Linked DNA regions of Allobranchiibius huperziae. The protein of the gene in region 1 interacts with the protein of each later gene in a pairwise test. Links are inferred from orthologs where the notes say so. Each region holds a gene or a part of one and is shown on either strand. Other genes may lie near its edges.

Region 1 (3,314 bases):
CAACCGGGCCACCTGGGAGCTGTACTCCTTCACGCCGCTCGGCACTCGCACCTGGCGGGGCGACGGGGCCCTCGACGCCGACGCCGCGTCCGCGCCCGGCGAGGGGTCCGACCCGACCTCGGGGGGCAGCTCCGGCGACGACGCGGGCTACGCGCAGAACGCTCCCCGTACGACGGTCAAGGTCGGGTCCTGGGCCGGGCTGTCGACGAGCCGCAAGGGCAACACGGTGACGCTGCGCACCCGAGTGATCCGCTACTCCACCGGCCGCGACGAGAACATCCCCTGGGCCGGCCAGGTCGGCGTCATCCAGTACCGCGCGTCCGGTGCGACGAAGTGGACCGCGTTGAAGAATGTCCGGAGCAACGCGGCCGGCGTCGCGTCGTACTCCTACGCCTCGTCGGCCCCCCGCGACTATCGCGTGGTGTACGGCGAGGCGCAGTACGTGTGGGGCACCACCAGTCCCACCTCGCACCGGTGACGACCATCTCGGTCGTCCACAGCCGTCACCCGGGCCCCGCGGCCCACTACCCAGGAGGAACACATCGATGAAGAAGGCATGGGGAGCGGCCCTCGCCGTCGTGGCGGCCGGCAGTGCGCTCACCGGGTGGGGAGGCTCACCGGTCCGTGCGTCGGCGGCCACCGAGAAGAACTCGGTCTACTACCACGGCACGACCCGAGAGGCTCAGTTCACCAGCCGCGCCACCTGTGACGCGCACGCCCGGGCCGAAGTGAAGCTCGTGCAGGCCCACCCATCGCAGGCCGTGGTGATCCCCGCGGCGTCCGCACCCGGCGTCACCGGGCCGGAGCTGCGCACGTCGTGCTATCCCGTTGCCTCCGGACACTGGTCCTACCTCATCGCCTACTTCGCCAAGAACGGGGTGCCGCTCTCGAAGTACGACCACTATGTGAACCTCGACAACCGCTTCGACCCCGGCTTCCCGCAGGACGACGAACGCGTCTACCTCTACGAGCACACGGCCATCCACCCTGCCGCGTACTGGAGCGTCGCGACGTGCAACAAGTACGCGAACGGCACGGCGTCGACTGTGCGCTCGCGCGCGTCGCTGCGGCTGCTCTTCGCGCAAGAATGCTCCTCCGGGCATGGCGTCGTGGGGTACAGCGTCTTCTACTCCGCCCCCGCGCTGGGGATGGCCGCCGTCCGCGGTGACACCGTCCAACTGGTCGGCACCACCGTCAACAATTCGTTCGCCATGATGGACGCCCTCGGTTACGACTACACCTACCTGTCCGGTCCGATCGGGCTCGTCTCGGCCTCGACACATCAGGCCGCTCTGCGCGCCCGGCTGCAGACCGCGCGCGGCTGACCTCGACCCGGCGGCCACGTCGCCGGGTCGCTCAGGCGCGCGGGTGGTAGCGATGCTCGGGCCTGCCGGCGGCGCCGTACTTCAGTCGTAGCTGCACGAGACCCTGCTGTTCGAGGTAGTTGAGGTAGCGCTGGGCCGTGGCGCGACTGATCCCGACCTCGCCCGCGACCTCGGCGGCCGACACGTCACCGGTCGTGGACCGGACGACGTTGCGGACCAGCTCCAGCGTCGGCGCGGAGTGTCCCTTCGCGGGGCGGGGCATCGGCGAGGGCGTCGCGCGGAGCATCCCGAACAGTTCGTCGACCTCGGACTGCGCCGGCTCGCCCGGCAGACCGGCGAGGCGGTGACGCAGCTGCCGGTACGCCGTGAGCCGCTCGATCAGCAGACTGAAGTCGAACGGCTTCACCAGATAGTGCACCGCTCCCAGCTGCATCGCCGCCCGGACGGAGGCGATCTCGCGCGCCGCGGTGATGACGATGACGGCGGGAGGATCGGGCTCGTCGAGCAGGGTACGCAGCACGTCCAACCCGTTCCCGTCGGGCAGGTAGACATCCATGAGCACCAGATCCGGGCGCAGTGTCCGGACCTGGTCCACCGCCTGCGCGGCGGTGTGCGCCTTTCCGACGACCTGATACCCCGGGACGCGCTGGACGAGGGCGCCGTGGATGTCGGCGACACGGAAGTCGTCGTCGACGATGACCACACCGAGCACGTCCTCGCTCATTCGGGCGCACCGCTGCCGATGGGCACGGACGGGGAAGCGATCGGCAGCCGCACGGTGAAGCGGGCGCCGGGGCCACCGGAGACGACGGTCGAACCGCCCAGCTTGGTCACGAGCCGTTCGACCAGCGCGAGGCCGAGCCCGCGGGGACGGGCGCCGGCCTGCTCGTTGGTGCTGTAGCCGTCACGGAAGATCATCCGCTCGCTCCCGGCGGGGATGCCGGGACCGTTGTCGGCGACGGTGATCGTCACCTCGCTCTCGTCCTCGACGATCGCGACCACCACTCTGCGCGGCGCGGGCACCGTGCCGAGCGCGGCGAACGCGTTGTCGATCAGGTTGCCGAGGATGCTGGTGAGCGCCTGCACCTTGTCGGGCGATTCGCCGAGCCAGGTCTCCGGGGCGATCACCAGCTCGATGCCGCGCTCGCTGGCCTCCGCCGCCTTTCCCAGGAGGAGTCCGACGACCTGCGGCGCCTCGATGTGCGTGCGCAGCGTGTTGTCGAACTCCGCCCCGGTCCCCTGGATCTGCAGGACGTAGTCGAGCGCCTCGTCGGAGTACCCCAGCTGCAGCAGTCCGGCGACGGCGTGCAGCCGGTTCGCGAACTCGTGTTGCTGAGCGCGCAGGGAGTCGGTCAGGCCGCGCTCACCGTCCAGCTCGCTGCGCAGGCCGGCCACCTCGGTGCGATCTCGCAGCGTCACGATCGAGCCGTGCGGGCGCCCGGCCACCGTGACGGGCATCCGGTTGATCACCAGGATCACGTCGTCGGTGAGGACGATGTCGTCCCCTTTGGTGTCCCTCCCGGCGAGCGCATCACGCAGGCGCCCCTCGGGCAGTACGTCGTTGAGGTGCTCCCCCACCGCGCTCACCTGGACGCCCAGCAACCGCTGCGCCTCGTCGTTCACGACGCTGACGCGGTCACGCCGGTCGAAGGCGATGACGCCTTCGCGCACACCGTGCAGCATGCCCTCGCGCTCCTGCAGCAGCTGGGAGATCTCGTCGAGTTCCAGCCCGAACGTCCGGCGTTTGAGGTGCGCCGCGAGACCGAATGACGCGATCGTGCCGAAGGCGAGCGCGATTGCGAACCACGTTGCGTACGAGGGGAGTTCCTGACGCAGCGCACTCGAGACCGAGCTCTCCCTGATGCCCACGGACACCTCGCCGACCATCCGGCCGTCGAGCCCGTAGAGCGGCGCTTTGCCGTTCGCCGAACGGCCCGTGCTCCCGTTGTCCGCACCCAGATGGACACGGCCGTCCGACGTGACGATCGG
Region 2 (3,101 bases), 420 kb from region 1 along the record:
GACCCTCGGGGCCGACCGGGCCGACATGACCGGCAAGCTCATCACCGGCCGGCAGAAGTACTCCTCGATCTTCAACTACCCCACGCTGACCTACGCCGACGTGGGCGTGATCGGCTGGCTCGTCGACGGCGCCGCGATCTGCAACCAGGTGCCGTTGTGCCGGGCGTCCTACGGGCCGTACGCCCGGGCCATGGTGCGCATCTGCAAGGAGGAGTCCTTCCACCAGCGGCAGGGCTACGAGCTGCTGCTCACGATGATGCGCGGCTCGGACAAGCAGCGCGCGATGGTGCAGGAGGCGACGAACCGCTTCTGGTGGCCGTCGCTGATGATGTTCGGCCCGCCCGACCACCGCTCCCCCAACACCGAGCAGTCGATGCAGTGGGGCATCAAGCGGCACACCAACGACGAGCTGCGTCAGCGCTTCGTCGACATGACCGTCCCGCAGGCCGCCAAGCTCGGCGTCACGCTGCCCGACCCTGACCTGCGCTGGAACGAGGAGCGCGGCCGACACGACTTCGGCGAGATCGACTGGTCGGAGTTCGACGCCGTGCTGAAGGGCGACGGCCCGTGCAACACCCAGCGGGTGCAGCACCGTCGCGCCGCGCACGAGGACGGCGAGTGGGTGCGGGACGCGGCGACCGCGTACGCCGCCAAGACCGCGGCCCGGCGGGCCGAGAAGAAGGTCGCCTCATGAGCGAGTACACCGCCGAGGGCGGTCATGGAGCCGTGCCCACCCAAGGTGTCCCGACCGAGCCGACGCCGAGCGCCGTGCGATCGGACTGGCCCCTCTACGAGGTCTTCCTGCGCGGCAAGCGCGGGTTGAACCACGTGCACGTCGGCTCGCTGCACGCCGCGGACGCCGACATGGCGCTGCACCACGCGCGCGACCTCTACACCCGCCGCAACGAGGGCGTCAGCATCTGGGTGGTGGCCTCCGCCGACATCACGGCGTCCAGCCCCGCCGAGAAGGACCCGTTCTTCGCACCGTCGGGCGACAAGGTCTACCGCCACCCGACCTTCTACGACATCCCGGCCGACGTGCCGCACATGTGACGAGGCTGCGATGACCGACCACCTCTACGACGCGCTCGCCGACGTCCACACCGGTGACGAACGCTGGGCGTTCGGCACGGGGTTCACCGATGCCCTCGAGGGCATCGACACGACCGTGCCCTCCGATCTGGACGCCGACGCGCTGGCGGCGTACTGCCTGATGCTCGGCGACGACGCGCTGGTCCTGTCCCACCGGCTGCAGCAGTGGGTCACCCGGCTGCCGGAGCTGGAGGAGGAGACCGCTGTCGCCAACATCGCGCTCGACCTGCTCGGCCAGGCGCGGATGCTGCTGGCCCGCGCGGGCACGATCCTCGGCCGCAGCGAGGACGAGCTGGCCTACTTCCGCGACGCGCAGGACTTCCGCAACGTGCGGCTCGTGGAGCCGGTCGACGAGGACTTCGCCCAGCTCGTCATCCGACTGATGGTCTTCAGCACCTGGCGTCTCGCCCTCTTCGAGCAGGTGCAGCGCGTCGCCGATCCGGTGCTGGCCGCGATCGCCGCCAAGGGCATCAAGGAGCTGCGCTACCACCGCGATTACGCCGCCGGTTGGGTCGTGCGACTCGGCGACGGCACCGAGGTGTCGCACGACAAGGCCGCGGCGGCCGTCGAGCGGCTGTGGCCGCTGGTGCCGGAGCTGTGGCGGCACTGCGCACCCCAGTCGGCGTTGGGCGTCGAGCCCCCCGAGGCGGCGGTGCTCGAGGTGCTGTCCGGGGTCTTCCGGACCGCGACCCTGGACGTCCCCGAAGGCGCGCACGTCCTGGGCGCCGTCGACGGTCGCACGGGCCGCGACGGCATGCACACCGAGGCGCTCGGATACCTGCTGGCGGAGCTGCAGAGCGTCGCGAGGGCCGATCCGGAGGCGACGTGGTGACCGCGAAGGCGGACACCCTCCGCGGTGCCGCGTGGGACGCGGCCGCGCAGACCCCGGACCCCGAGCTGCCGATGCTGACCCTGGCCGACCTGGGCATCCTGCGCGACGTGCAGGAGTTCCACGACCACGTCGTCGCCACGATCACCCCGACCTACTCCGGATGCCCCGCGATGCGCGAGATCGGCCTCGACGTACGCCGTCGCCTCGAGGCCGCGGGGTTTGAGAACGTCCAGGTGGCAACACAACTCGCGCCTGCGTGGACCAGTGACTGGATCACCGAGGCAGGCAGGGAGAAGCTGCAGGCTGCGGGAATCGCGCCGCCCAGCGCGGCGCGCACGGGCACCGGCCCGGTGCCGGTGACGCTCGGGCTCCCCGCCAGCGCGCCGTGCCCGCACTGCGGCTCGTCGGACACGTCGCACACCGCCGCATTCGGTGCGACAGCATGCCGCTCGCTGCATCGTTGTCACACCTGCGGCGAACCCTTCGAAGCAGTGAAGGCGATATGAGGACCGACTTCCACACGCTCACCGTGCAGCGTGTCGAGCAACTGACCGACGACTCGACGGCACTCACGTTCGCGGTGCCGCCGTCACTCGCCGACGACTTCCGCTTCGCGCCCGGCCAGAGCCTGACGGTGCGCCGCGGCGACGAGCGTCGCTCCTACTCCATCTGCGCCGCCCGCGGTGAGGCGCCGCGGATCGGCGTGCGCGAGGTCGCGGGCGGTGCCGTCAGCAGCTGGCTCGTGCACGACGTACGCGCTGGCGACAGCCTCGAAGTGCAGTCTCCCTCAGGCCGATTCGTGCCCGACCTCACGACGCCCGCGTGTCATGTGCTCATCGCGGCCGGCTCCGGCATCACGCCGATGATGTCGATCGCGCGGTCGGTGCTGGAAGCCGACGACACCTCGACCGTGACTCTGCTCTACGGCAACCGGCAGACCGACTCGGTGATGTTCGCCGACGAGATCGCCGACTGCAAGGACGCCCACCCCACCCGGATGCAGATCGTGCACGTGCTCTCGCGCGAACCGCAGGAGGTCGAGCTCTTCGGCGGCCGGATCGACGTCGAACGTCTCGCGGCCGTCCTCACCGGCACGGTCGACGTGCCGTCGGTGGACCACTGGTGGCTGTGCGGCCCGCTGGGGATGGTGGAGGCGGCGTACGACGTCCTCACCGGT

The links.
Region 2: the proteins of HNR15_RS14190 (region 1) and paaC interact in binary tests that used the Escherichia coli proteins (3 or more experiments, as listed by UniProt). The link is inferred for Allobranchiibius huperziae from one-to-one orthologs.

What each region holds. Positions count from the first base shown.
Region 1 is NZ_JACCFW010000001.1:2,996,815-3,000,128, forward strand. The notes cover bases 204-3,202. They hold HNR15_RS14190 (response regulator), read right to left. Parts: upstream 2,050-3,202; coding sequence 1,357-2,049; downstream 204-1,356. Other genes in these bases: HNR15_RS14180 (hypothetical protein), read left to right, coding at 204-478; HNR15_RS14185 (hypothetical protein), read left to right, coding at 546-1,325; HNR15_RS14195 (ATP-binding protein), read right to left, coding at 2,046-3,202. Also shown: more of HNR15_RS14180, read left to right, coding at 1-203; more of HNR15_RS14195, read right to left, coding at 3,203-3,314. UniProt on the Escherichia coli protein: Member of the two-component regulatory system DpiA/DpiB, which is essential for expression of citrate-specific fermentation genes and genes involved in plasmid inheritance.
Region 2 is NZ_JACCFW010000001.1:2,577,598-2,580,698, forward strand. The notes cover bases 208-2,993. They hold paaC (1,2-phenylacetyl-CoA epoxidase subunit PaaC), read left to right. Parts: upstream 208-1,063; coding sequence 1,064-1,924; downstream 1,925-2,993. Other genes in these bases: paaA (1,2-phenylacetyl-CoA epoxidase subunit PaaA), read left to right, coding at 208-694; paaB (1,2-phenylacetyl-CoA epoxidase subunit PaaB), read left to right, coding at 691-1,053; paaD (1,2-phenylacetyl-CoA epoxidase subunit PaaD), read left to right, coding at 1,918-2,430; paaE (1,2-phenylacetyl-CoA epoxidase subunit PaaE), read left to right, coding at 2,427-2,993. Outside these bases: more of paaA, read left to right, coding at 1-207; more of paaE, read left to right, coding at 2,994-3,101. UniProt on the Escherichia coli protein: Component of 1,2-phenylacetyl-CoA epoxidase multicomponent enzyme system which catalyzes the reduction of phenylacetyl-CoA (PA-CoA) to form 1,2-epoxyphenylacetyl-CoA. The subunit C may be essential for structural integrity of the alpha subunit.